Regions from separate parts of the Paenibacillus sp. GM2FR genome, predicted to be linked through region 2. Evidence: predicted binding sites of a transcription regulator. Region 2 holds the regulator's gene; each other region holds the start of a gene.
What was found. The regulator Rex, encoded in region 2, represses fermentation and respiration genes when NADH is low (regulators of the CRP and FNR family bind a similar motif). The targets are predictions, from matches to a motif close to TTGTGAAATATTTCACAA.

Region 1 (4,330 bases), on a different contig from region 2:
ATTAGCGCCGCTACACGTGAAATGTTTGTACCGATCATGTCCTCCACCATCGTAACCATCGCGGTATTCCTTCCGCTTACCCTGGTCAGCGGTATGGTCGGAGAGCTGTTCATGCCATTTGCATTGACGATGGTCTTCGCACTGCTCGCTTCCCTGGTCGTGGCGATCACGCTTGTGCCCGCCATGGCGCACAGCCTGTTCCGCAAAGGCTTGAAGAACAAACATGATCATGCAGAGAAACCGGGCGCAATGGCCCGCGGATATCGTTCCATTCTGAAATGGACGCTCAATCACAAAGCCATTACATTCCTGGCAGCCATCGTATTATTGGCAGGAAGCTTGTTCCTGACGAAGTACCTTGGAGTTAGCTTCATTCCTGAACAGGAAGACAAATATGCCATGGTGACATATTCCCCTGAACCTGGCGTCATGCTGGAGGATGTAGAGGAACGCGCATTACAAGCAGAGAAATTGATCCTGGATCAGCCTGGCGTGCAAACGATGCAGTACTCCATCGGGGGCAGCAATCCGCTTGGCATGGGATCGGCCAATTCCGGATTGTTCTATATTATGTATGACCCGGACACGAAAAACTTCGAAGATGTCAAAAAAGCGCTTGTCGAGGATCTTGCTAAGGAAGTACCTGATGGTACTTGGTCCAATATGGACATGGCGGCCGGCGGCTTTGGCGGCAGCCAGTTAACGGTTAACGTCTTTGGCGATTCTCTGGAGCAGATCAAGCCGGTGGCTGATCAAATCGCAGAGCTCGCAAACAAGGATACCGCAACCTTTGATAATGCAGAAACCAGCTTGTCCGATGCGTTCGAGCAGTATACGCTGGTTGCCGACCAAGAGAAGCTAAGCTCCCTTGGCCTGACAGCAGGACAACTCGCGATGAAGCTGGCTCCTGTACGGGAACGTCCGGTCTTGACCGAAGTCAAAATTGAGGACAAGACTTACAATGTTTACATTGAGACGGACAGCAAAACCTATAAGAGCATTAAGGAAATCGAGAACGAAACCGTCACCTCTCCGCTCGGGATCGAAGTACCGATCAAAGATGTGGCCAAGGTGGAAAAAGGAACGACTCCAGATTCCATTATGCGCATCGACGGGAAAATGGTTGTGACCGTCACAGCCGATATCTTGTCCAGCGATGTTGGTTCGGCCTCCACCAACCTGGAGACTGAAGTGAACAAGCTTGAGCTTCCAGACGGCGTATCCGTCCAGTTCGGAGGCGTCACCGAGCAAATCAACGAAACCTTCGGACAGCTTGGACTCGCTATGCTGGCAGCCATTGCGATTGTATACTTTGTGCTTGTGGTTACATTCGGTGGCGGTCTCGCACCGTTCGCCATCCTGTTCTCACTGCCGTTCATTGTCATCGGAGCCATTATCGGCTTGCTCGTCACAGGCGAGACATTGAACGTGTCTGCACTCATGGGCGTACTCATGCTGATCGGTATCGTCGTGACCAATGCGATTGTATTGATCGACCGCGTGATCCATATGGAACGCGAAGGAATGAGCACCCGCGAAGCCCTGCTAGAAGCCGGGGCTACCCGTCTTCGTCCAATCTTGATGACGGCACTCGCAACCATCGGCGCTCTCCTGCCTCTCGTATTCGGCTGGGAGAACAGCGCAGGCATCATCTCGAAAGGTCTCGGCATTACGGTTATCGGCGGTCTGATCAGTTCGACGCTGCTCACGCTCGTAGTGGTACCTATCGTGTACGAGTTCCTGATGAAGTTCAGCAAGAAAAGAATCGAAGATTAAGTAGAACACCAAAGCCCCGGCTTCCTACACTAGGAGACCGGGGCTTTTTTTGATGACGATGATGTTGTCTTGCTCGCTAATGTACCAGCACAGCTTCCCTGGAATGCTTCCACGTCTTCAGCATGTTCAGATCCTGTGCGAGGAACTCCTCCAGCAGACTGAATACCGACTGATACAGCGGACTTTTCGTGGATTCCTTCAAATCTTTGCAGAGAGATGGCACCCATGACAACAGATGCTCCTCCAGAAACTTCTCTTGAACCTCCATCAATTGCAGCATGCTATGTTCACAATACGTATTGTTCAGCATACGGTCATGAAGCAGTGTCATAAATTCCAGTTCAATGGCTATATGATCGTCCGCTTCGCCGTGCAGTTTATTAAAGGCAACACCGACGGATGCATAACAATCGGCTAAATCCTGAGCGCATCCATCCTTCGTATAATGAGACTCTGCCGCCTGACGCTGTTTGGACTGCTGAAGCAATCGACGGTATTCCGCCCCTTCATATTCGCAAATCCGAACCAATTCCTCAGGTGAGCGTCCACATAAATATGTCATCAGGTCCGTACCGGCCTTCGAACATTCCGCAGCCTTGCTAATTCCACTTCCGCGGCTCCATTCCGCAATCATAGACAAGCTGGGCCAATTGCCCAAAAAATCAATCAGCAGCTCGTAGACCGTCCCCCGGTTTTCAAGCCATCTGTGACAGACGTCAGGCACCTCCAAAGTTTGAACAGGTGATATCGCCATATCGAACCTCCTATTGGTAACCTTTCTTGTTGGATGTGATATCCTTGACAGTATATCTTAGATGAACGTCTAATGAAAGCAGTTTGAAATGATTTCCGAAAATTTCGGAAAAATCAGGAAACTTTCGGAAATCTAGAATGTCACTACTCGCTTTCAAGGGGAGAAAGCTTTTGTCCACAGCTTCAATATACTGGATCCCGAAAGCGTTTTCTGTGATTCTTCTCACAAAACAATGGCCGTTTTGCCGCAGCTTGTCCTGCCGGCATGACCCAAAAGGTGCATTGACTCCCGTACGGGGAATAGCTACAATGTGACCATGCATGCTATAAAGGGGGATTTCCATGATCGAACCGCTTAAAGATTCTTTCGGTCGGGTCCATGATTATATTCGTATCTCAGTGACGGATCGATGCAATCTTCGTTGTGTCTATTGTATGCCGGAAGAAGGGGTGGAATTCCAACCTCACGATCAGATTATGAGCTATGAAGAGATCGCAGCGATCATGCGCGTCCTTGCCCCTATGGGCGTCTCCAAAGTACGCCTTACCGGCGGCGAGCCGCTGGTGCGCAAGGATCTGGAGTCCTTGGTCCATATGATTGCTTCCATTGATGGAATTCAAGATATTTCCCTCACCACCAACGGGATCATGCTCCCATCCAAAGCTCGTCTGCTTAAGGAAGCGGGACTTACCCGAATCAACATCAGCCTGGATTCGCTTCATGAGGAGCGATACGCCCGCATCACGCGCGGCGGTCAAGTGCGCAAAGTGCTGGAAGGCATTGAAGCCGCTTATGAAGCCGGCCTGGATCCCATCAAACTGAACATGGTGTTAATGAAGGGCTTCAACGAAGACGAGATTCGCGACTTTATCGCGCTGACGCTCGATCGTCCCCTTCATGTCCGCTTTATTGAATACATGCCGATCGGCCAAGCATCCGATGCCTGGCGAGATTCATATATGCCGCTGAGCCGGGTATCCGAAGTGTGCCAGGAGGCGGGTTGGACCATTCAAGAAGAGCAGGGGCCATCCGGCAATGGGCCCTCACAAAATATGAAGGTGGTTGGAGCTACAGGAACCTTCGGTCTGATCCATCCGGTCAGCGATCATTTCTGCGATTCCTGCAACCGCCTCAGGCTGACGGCTGACGGCCACATCAAAGCTTGCCTGTACTGGTCCGACGAATTTAACGTGCGCCGCGTCGTCGATGATCCTTCCGCGGTGGCGAACCTGTTCCGCAAAGCGCTGGGCGCCAAACCGCTGAATCATGAAATGGCGCTCGCGCTCGAGAAAAAAACGCAAAGCCATACCCCCACCGTCCGGCGTATGTCACAGATCGGCGGATAAACCATCTGCTGTGCGTATAATAGCCGAAGGCAGTCGTTTTATCTATATTAAAATCCCCGCCAAGCATTTAGATGGCGGGGATTTTTTTAGGATGAGTACCGGTTTCATCAACCTTTGCACCTTGATGCTGCTATGAGAAACTCTACTATTGTTCCTCAGGAAAGTCCGAGTTCAGCAGGCCGCCTGCTGCCTCGTATTCCCCAGGCGTGTTCATATTAAATAAAATCCTGCGCGGATCAAGGCCCGTCATTGCCTCTAATTGCTCCTCGTGCACGAAGACGGCATCCAGCTCCTGCACCCACTCTACCATGCGCAATTGTCCCTTGATCAGCCTGCGTTCAAGGCCTTCTGCGGTTTCTTTGCGATAAGCCGCCAGCAGCGGATGCACCCTACCATCTACAACGGGGATGACCGCGGCGGCTGTGTGCTGCTTGTTCGCCAGATCCAGTAGTCC
Region 2 (4,330 bases):
GAGCACGCATACGATCAACCTTCAAGAACAGCTGCGTGACCGGGATATTCCCCTGCTCACCCAGGTTGTTCCTTTTCCGTTTAAAGCGGCTATTTTCAAGGGAAGAGGCCATTATTTGTGTTTGAGAAAATTTGAACATAAAATAAATAGAAGAGATTTTCATTCACCGAAGGAAGATGTGATCACCGCGGCGCAGATGCTGGTCTGGCTGACCCAGACGGAGAACGGGGATGATGAGGAGCTGAACCTTGGCGGCCGCGGGGGGGATTTCTGGGAGACCATCTCCAGCGATTCGGATTCCTGCCTTGGGCGTGCCTGCCCATGGTTCCGCAAATGCTACTATCACAGAGCCAAGCATGAAGCGGGCATCGCGGATGTTGTCATTACGAACCATTCGAAGCTGTTCACCGACGTAAAAGCGAATCACCAGCTGCTTCCGAGTTATGAGCGTCTCGTCATCGACGAAGCGCATCATCTGGAGGATGTCGCCGGCAAGCACCTTGGCTTGCAGATGAAATATTTTTCGGTTGTCCATACGCTAACCCGTATGTACAAAGACAACCGCAGCGGTCAGCTCCCGGCTCTTCGCCAGCTGCTGCAAGTTTCATCCCATGAGAAGGCTGTCGAGTGGTCTTCCATCATAGATCGGATTTATCCGGATCTGATCACCGTAAAAGAGAATTGGGATCGACTCAGCGATCAATTGTTCGGACTGCTTCCGGAACGCGGAGATGCATCTCCAGGAGACGCCGGTCAATTCTCGCTTCGCTTATCGCCTCTTAAGAAGCCGAAGGATTGGGATTCGCTTGCCGAGCTGGAACATCAAATCCATGTGATACTGGGCGATGTCGTACGCAAGGGTGACAAGCTGATCGCCGAAATGAAGGAAGATCTCGACGATTACAGTGCCGACAGTCTGTTAACAGACCTATCGGGTCTGTTTAAGGACCTGGCCGCACACCGCGAGGACCTGAGGTCCTTCATGGCTCTGAATGATGAAGGCACGGTATACTGGATGGAGGCTAACGGCAATTTCCGCGGGAAATCGCTGCAGCTTTATGCGGTGCCTGTCGATGTAAGCACCCACTTGAAGGAATTGTTTTTTGACAAGAAACAAAGCGTGATCCTGACGTCGGCGACCTTGTCGGTGGACAAATCGTTCCAGTTCATGATCGAGAATTTGGGTCTACAGGAAGCGGCAGATAGCGGCAACCTGAACACGGTTCTGCTGCCGTCCCCGTTTAATTACAGGGAGCAGGCTCTCCTTGTCGTGCCGCGCGATTTTCCGAGCGTGAAGGGCTCGGTCGGGGATGCACTCTTTGTGAATACACTAGTGCAATCATTGGCCGATACGGCAATCGCTACGCATGGACGTATGCTTGTCCTGTTCACCTCGTACCGGATGCTGCGTCAGGTGCATGAGCCCTTGAAGGAGGCGCTGGCATCCAGCGATATTACGGTACTGGGACAAGGGATGGATGGAACCAGCCGTACCAAGTTAATCCGGAGATTCCAGGATAGCAGCGCCTCGGTTCTGCTGGGTACCAGCTCCTTCTGGGAAGGGGTTGACATACCCGGTGAGGCGCTCACTTGCCTTGCGATCGTCCGGCTGCCGTTCCAGCCGCCGAATCACCCTTTGGTTGAAGCCAAGAGCGAATTGCTGCAGCAGCAGAAGAAGAACCCCTTCATGAAGCTTTCGGTTCCGCAAGCCGTCATTCGCTTCAAACAGGGATTTGGCCGACTGGTACGGACAGCGCAAGACAAGGGGATTGTCATCGTCTACGATACCCGGGTCATTGAATCCTATTACGGAAAATATTTCCTATATTCCTTGCCGGGACCAAAGATGGAGCACATGCCGACCGAGGGGATTGTTCCCCGAATTTCGGAATGGCTGCAGGAAGAGGCAGGCGTAGAGAACCAAGCTGAATAAAGTGAAACCATGAACGATCACATTGAAATGTAGTTATTAACCTATTATTAGGGGGAGCATGCATGAAATCGGAAAAAATTTCGGAAGCCGTGGTCCGCAGATTACCTGTATACTTGCGCTATTTGAATGAGCTTCAGAAAAGGGAGGTCTCCACGGTTTCCTCCCAGGAACTGGGACAAAAACTGGACCTCAATCCTGCTCAAATTCGTAAGGACCTAGCGTATTTCGGTGATTTTGGACGGAAAGGGATCGGATATGACGTATCTTATCTGATCGAGAAAATTCGCCAGATTCTAAAGCTGGACCAGAAGATCAATGTCGCATTGATTGGGGCCGGTAATCTTGGACATGCATTATCAAATTACAATGCATTTCTGAAGGACAATATGAAGATTGTGGCGGTTTTCGATTCGTATTCTCCCAAAGTTGGTATGAAAATAAACAATTTGGTTGTACAGCCGATGGAGGAACTGGAGAAGACGGTTCATGAGTACGGCATTCGTATCGGGATTATCACCGTTCCGGATTTTGAAGCGCAAAATGTAGCGAATCAGCTTATCGCCGCAGGCATCGAGGCTATTCTGAATTTTGCGCCGACCATCCTGAAAGCTCCATCCCATATCCGGATTCATACGGCTGATTTTACTACGGATTTGCAAAGTTTGGCCTATTATTTGGATAACGGTAAGGAGGATACAGCACATGACGACAACGAAGTGGATGGTTAAAAACGGAACGTTTGCGGTACTAGAGAAAGGAAGGTCCGTGCTACGCGGATATATGGTTGTGGAGAATGACCGGATAACCTACCTGGGTGAAGAAGAGCCAACCGTCCAAGAGGGAACAGAAATTATCGACGGAACCCATCTGTTTTTCCTGCCTGGATTGGTGAACACGCACGGACATGCGGCGATGTCGCTTCTCCGCGGTTATGGCGACGATCTGGCACTGCAGGTATGGCTTCAGGAAAAAATGTGGCCGATGGAAGCCAAATTCACGGCCGACGATGTGTACTGGGGAACCTCACTCTCCGTGCTTGAGATGATCAAAGGCGGAACCACGACGTTTGTGGATATGTATGATCATATGGATCAGGTTGCAAAGGTTGTGCAGGACTCAGGAATGCGCGGCGTACTGACACGCGGTGTCATCGGATTATGTCCGCCTGAGGTGCAGCAGCAGAAGCTGGATGAGGCGGTTGCATTCGCGAAAGACTGGCATGGCAAGGCGGATGGAAGAATTACGGCGATGATCTCGCCGCATGCACCTTACACATGCCCGCCGGATTTCATCGAGAAATTCGTTCAGGCATCCCATGATCTGAATCTGCCTTTGCATACGCATATGTCCGAAACGGAAACGGAAGTCGCTCAGAATGTAAATGATTACGGACTCCGCCCTGTTGCCCATTTGGAGAAGCTTGGCATGTTTTCCCGTCCAACGCTGCTTGCGCATGCCGTCCATCTGACCGATGAAGAAATCGAAATCCTGGCTAAGCATCAAGTGATGGTGTCGCATAATCCAGGCAGCAATCTGAAGCTTGCCAGCGGCATCGCTCGCGTGCCTGCACTACTGAAAGCCGGGGTCACCGTGTCTTTGGGTACCGATGGACCTGCGAGCAATAATAATCTGGATATGTTTGAAGAGATGCGCCTGGCGGCACTGATCCATAAAGGAGTAAGCGGGGATCCAACCGCGATTCCTGCATCCGAAGCGCTTCGGATGGGTACAGAGTATGGTGCCAAGTCAGCTTTCCTTGCGGATATCGGTACGCTTGCGGTAGGAATGAAGGCAGATATGATCGCACTGAACACGGATCAGGCGCACTTCCTTCCGAAGACGGATTATATTTCTCATGCTATCTACTCCGCCAGTGCGAAGGATGTTGAGCATGTATGGGTTGACGGTAAGCAGGTCGTGAAGAATGGCGCGAGCCTTACTCTCGATGAGGAACGTATCCGGCGGGAAGCGCAGCGTGCCTTTGAGCGTCTTACAACCCTCTAGGAAATAATCAAGGGGAGCGAGGAAGACGGATTTGAAGAAAAAAACGAAGTGGATCTTGCTTAGTGTATCCGGCGTGCTGCTGTTACTGCTTGGTTTACAGCTCTATTATTCATATGTTATGAAAGACACTTGGAATGAAGAAAGAATGGCGATTGCTGCCGCCAAGCAGCATGGCCAATTGGTTTCGTCCGGAAAGACCTATAAATCGGTGTGGGGCGAGGATAATAACTATTGGGTGGTAAGCGGCAAGGATCAGGACAATCAAGATCGTATGGTATGGGTAAAATTTACAGATGACAACGTACCTGTTGAAGGTGCCGATGCTGTCCAGTCCGTTTTATTGAATACAGGGATGTCGGAAGCCCAGATTCGGGATCAGATTTATAACGAATT
Region 3 (4,330 bases), on a different contig from region 2:
CTCCCCTACATCGGGATTTTGAAGCCGGAAATCTACAGCAGTTAAACCGCGCCAATGGGCTGCTATCACAGTTGAGGGCCCTTTGTTGAGATGGCCAGACAGGCTGTGGTAAAATATCTTATGTGTCTTGAGAGGAGGTAGGGGATGAGTCGGTTCATCCGGAATTCTGGTTTTTATTTGATTCTATTTTTAGTCGTGGTGGGCATAGTACAATTCGTCACTAATGGCGGCGAGCAAGCCGATGCCCCTAGTTATAATCAACTGCGGCAGGAAGTCAAAGCTAACAACATAGAGGAAATGACGGTACAATTTGACGGTTACGCTTATCTGGTGACCGGTAAGTATAGGGAGATTTCCGAAGAGAAAAAATCGGAGAATTTCTCAACCTATATTCCTGCCACGGATGCAGCGATGCAAGAGCTGACTGCAGCCAGTGAGAGCAACAATGTCAAACTGTCCGTGGTGCCAATGGAAGGCCAAAGCATTTGGCTGACATTGCTTTCATCCTTTATTCCGCTCATCATTATGTTTGTTCTGTTCTTCTTCCTGTTTAATCAGGCCCAAGGCGGCGGCGGCAAAGTGATGAACTTTGGTAAGAGCAAAGCCCGCTTATATAATGAAGAGAAGAAACGGATTACATTTGAAGATGTAGCCGGAGCAGATGAAGAGAAGCAGGAACTTGTTGAGGTTGTTGACTTCTTGAAGGATCCGCGCAAGTTCAACACGGTTGGCGCTCGCATTCCGAAGGGCGTTCTGCTTGTCGGCCCTCCGGGAACAGGTAAGACGCTCCTGGCTCGTGCCGTTGCCGGTGAAGCAGGCGTGCCGTTCTTCAGTATTTCCGGTTCCGACTTCGTTGAGATGTTTGTCGGTGTCGGTGCTTCTCGTGTACGTGACTTGTTCGAGAACGCGAAGAAGAATGCACCATGTATCATTTTCATCGATGAAATTGATGCTGTAGGTCGTCAGCGTGGCGCCGGACTTGGCGGCGGTCATGACGAGCGTGAGCAGACACTCAACCAGTTGCTGGTTGAGATGGACGGTTTCGGAGCGAACGAAGGCATTATCATCGTTGCTGCCACCAACCGCCCGGACATTTTGGACCCGGCGCTGCTTCGTCCGGGACGTTTTGACCGTCAGATTACCGTAGATCGCCCGGATGTGAAGGGCCGTGAAGCCGTACTGAAGGTTCATGCACGCAACAAACCATTGACGAAGGATGTTAAACTTGACATCATCGCCAAACGTACAACCGGTTTTACAGGCGCTGATCTGGAGAATCTCCTGAACGAGGCTGCCTTGCTTGCGGCTCGCCGCAACCGTAAAGATATCTCCATGCGAGAAGTGGATGAGGCGATTGACCGTGTTATCGTCGGTACGGAGAAACGCAGCCGCGTGATCAGTGACCGCGAGAAACGCATCGTAGCTTACCATGAAGCAGGCCACACGATTGTGGGTTATTTCCTCGAGCATGCGGATACGGTGCATAAGGTAACGATTATTCCTCGTGGCCGTGCCGGTGGATATGTCATTATGATGCCGAAGGAAGATCGGATGCTCGTGACGAAGCAGGAGTTGCTGGATCGCGTAACCGGTTTGCTTGGCGGGCGTGTTGCTGAGGAGCTGTTCATCGGTGAAATCGGGACCGGCGCTTACAGTGACTTCCAACAAGCGACAGGCATTATCCGCAGCATGGTTGTGGAATACGGTATGAGTGAGAAGCTCGGACCGATGCAGTTCGGTACATCCCAAGGACAAGTGTTCCTGGGACGTGATATCGGACATGAGCAGAACTATAGTGATCAAATCGCTTATGAGATCGATCAGGAAATGCAGCGATTCATTAATGATTGCTATGAGAAATGTAAAGAGATCCTGAATAAGCATGCCAAAGAGGTTCACCTGATTGCGAACACGCTCCTCGAGATGGAAACGCTGGAGCTTGAGCAAATCAAGAATCTCATTGAGACCGGATCAGCTGAAGGCAACGGCAGTGGCGACGGTGAAGGAGAAGGTTCTTCCGAGAATGGTGAACCGATCATCGACAACATTGGCGACGTGAAAGTTCGCATCCAAGGGAAAGAAGACGGCGAGCAGCCGACTTCCACGGAAGAAATTCCGAATAACCCGATGGATTCGAATGATCCAGGGCCAGAGCGCAAAGATTCCGAGCGCAAGGATCCTCCAGGCGGATCGGACAACGGTAATAGCAGCTTAACGTAATATTCGCTGATAAAAGCTCGAATACCGAATAAAATTGAAGAACCGGAGAACGATAATTCGTTTTCCGGTTCTTTTTGTGCTTTCTATCACATTGACAGGGGGCAGAATGAACGTGTACATTAGTTGTTAAATAAGGATGCGCATCCTTTCACAAAGGTGGAAACCATCCTGAAAGTCACATGGTCATCAGCGGCGAACCGCCGGACTATACAAAGGGAGAGGGTCGATCATGGAAGCTTTGGCACTGGAGCGTAAGGCAGAACAGAACCGTGAACTGCGTGAGCGATTAATGCAATTGAAGAAGGAACGTAACGCAATCATTTTGGCACATTATTATCAACGGGATGAAATACAAGAGGTCGCTGATTTCCGGGGGGATTCCTTCCTGCTCGCGCAGAAGGCAGCACAAACGGATGCCGAGGTTATCGTATTTTGCGGTGTGCATTTTATGGGCGAGAGCGCCAAAATCCTGGCTCCGGGCAAGACGGTTCTTATACCGGATGAGCGGGCCGGTTGCCCAATGGCGGATATGGTGAACGTTGACGGACTGCGAAAGTTGAAAGCGCAGCATCCGAATGCAAAAGTGGTCACGTACATCAATTCATCGGCTGAGATCAAAGCCGAAACGGATATCTGCTGTACTTCATCCAATGCCGTGAAAGTGATTCAGTCGGTGGATTCGGATGAAATTATATGGGTACCTGATAAAAACCTGGGACATTATGTTCAGCAGCATACCGACAAGAAGCTCATTATCTGGGAAGGGTACTGTAACACGCATGACATGCTGACGGTGAAGGATGTCGTCGAGATGAAGGCTAAATATCCTCATGCTGAATTTGTGGTGCATCCGGAATGCCGTCCAGAGGTTGTTGCGATGGGGGATTTTGTAGGGAGTACCACCGCCATTCTAGAGTATTGCAAAAATTCATCTGCCAAGGAGTTTATCGTGGGCACGGAGGACGGAACCGGTTATCAGCTTCGATTGGATAGCCCGGATAAATCGTTCCACTTCGCTACGAAATTCCTGGTGTGTCCGAATATGAAAGTGAATAACCTCAAAAAACTGGTTAAAGCGTTGGAAACGATGAAGCCGCAAATTTATGTGCCGCCGATCGTTGCAGAGAAAGCCAGAACTTCATTAGAGCGCATGTTACAAGTTAAGTAGCATGCGCTACTCTTTCGTGAAAAGACAGGTGAGGTATCGTGATACCGCAGTATTTAATTGATTTTGAGCTGAACGATCTTCCGGTTGTCCAGACGGATGTCATCGTGATCGGTTCAGGCATTGCGGGTTTATATACGGCGATCATGGCAAGTGCGACTCAGAATGTACTGCTGATTACGAAAAAATCGCTGCTCGAAAGCAACACGCGTTATGCGCAGGGAGGGATTGCAGCCGTAACAGCTGAGGATGACTCTCCGGCCTACCACCGTCAGGACACCCTCCTGGCAGGGGCGGGTCTATGTTCATCTGCCGCGGTGGATGTGCTTGTAAACGAGGGTCCGGTCGGCGTTCAAGAGCTGATTCGACTCGGTACGATGTTTGATGTGGAGAATGGCGAGCTCGCACTGACCCAAGAAGGCGCCCACAGTCACCGCCGGATCCTTCATGCCAACGGGGATGCTACCGGGTATGAAATTGTGCGTGCCCTTTCCATTCAGGTTGAAATGCTTCACAATATAGAGGTGTGGGACGATCATTTTGTCATTGACCTGATTACCGAGCAGGGAGAGTGTCATGGCGCTTTGGTACAAATGCCGGACGGAAAACGGGTATTCGTACGTGGACGGGCGACGGTTATGTGTGCCGGCGGCGCCGGCCAATTGTACCGGTATACAACCAATCCGGAGGTTGCTACAGCGGATGGCGTTGCCATGGCTTACCGGGCAGGCGCAGAAATTCGGGATATGGAGTTTATTCAGTTCCACCCGACGGCGCTTAGCTATCCGGGTGCGCCCCGATTCCTTATATCAGAGGCGGTTCGCGGTGAAGGTGCTGTTCTTCGGAATATACGAGGAGAACGGTTCATGCCCAAATACCATGATTTGCTGGAGCTGGCGCCGCGGGATATTGTTGCACGGGCCATTGTCAGTGAGATGGAAGCAA

Region 1: PAEVO_RS29155 (TorD/DmsD family molecular chaperone) is a predicted target of Rex. The motif match lies at 2,741-2,758, and genes of this name have one in related genera.
Region 3: nadA (quinolinate synthase NadA) is a predicted target of Rex. The motif match lies at 2,357-2,374, and genes of this name have one in related genera.

What each region holds. Positions count from the first base shown of each region.
Region 1 is NZ_MKZM01000011.1:172,597-176,926, forward strand. Features, by position in the region: gene PAEVO_RS29150 (efflux RND transporter permease subunit) at 1-1,776, shown strand, start outside; gene PAEVO_RS29155 (TorD/DmsD family molecular chaperone) at 1,853-2,530, opposite strand; gene moaA (GTP 3',8-cyclase MoaA) at 2,872-3,876, shown strand; gene mobA (molybdenum cofactor guanylyltransferase) at 4,022-4,330, opposite strand, start outside.
Region 2 is NZ_MKZM01000008.1:784,192-788,521, forward strand. Features, by position in the region: gene dinG (ATP-dependent DNA helicase DinG) at 1-1,933, shown strand, start outside; gene PAEVO_RS03850 (redox-sensing transcriptional repressor Rex) at 1,996-2,661, shown strand; gene PAEVO_RS03855 (amidohydrolase) at 2,636-3,937, shown strand; gene PAEVO_RS03860 (cell wall elongation regulator TseB-like domain-containing protein) at 3,969-4,330, shown strand, end outside.
Region 3 is NZ_MKZM01000015.1:15,798-20,127, reverse strand. Features, by position in the region: gene hpt (hypoxanthine phosphoribosyltransferase) at 1-45, shown strand, start outside; gene ftsH (ATP-dependent zinc metalloprotease FtsH) at 145-2,220, shown strand; gene nadA (quinolinate synthase NadA) at 2,450-3,388, shown strand; gene nadB (L-aspartate oxidase) at 3,427-4,330, shown strand, end outside.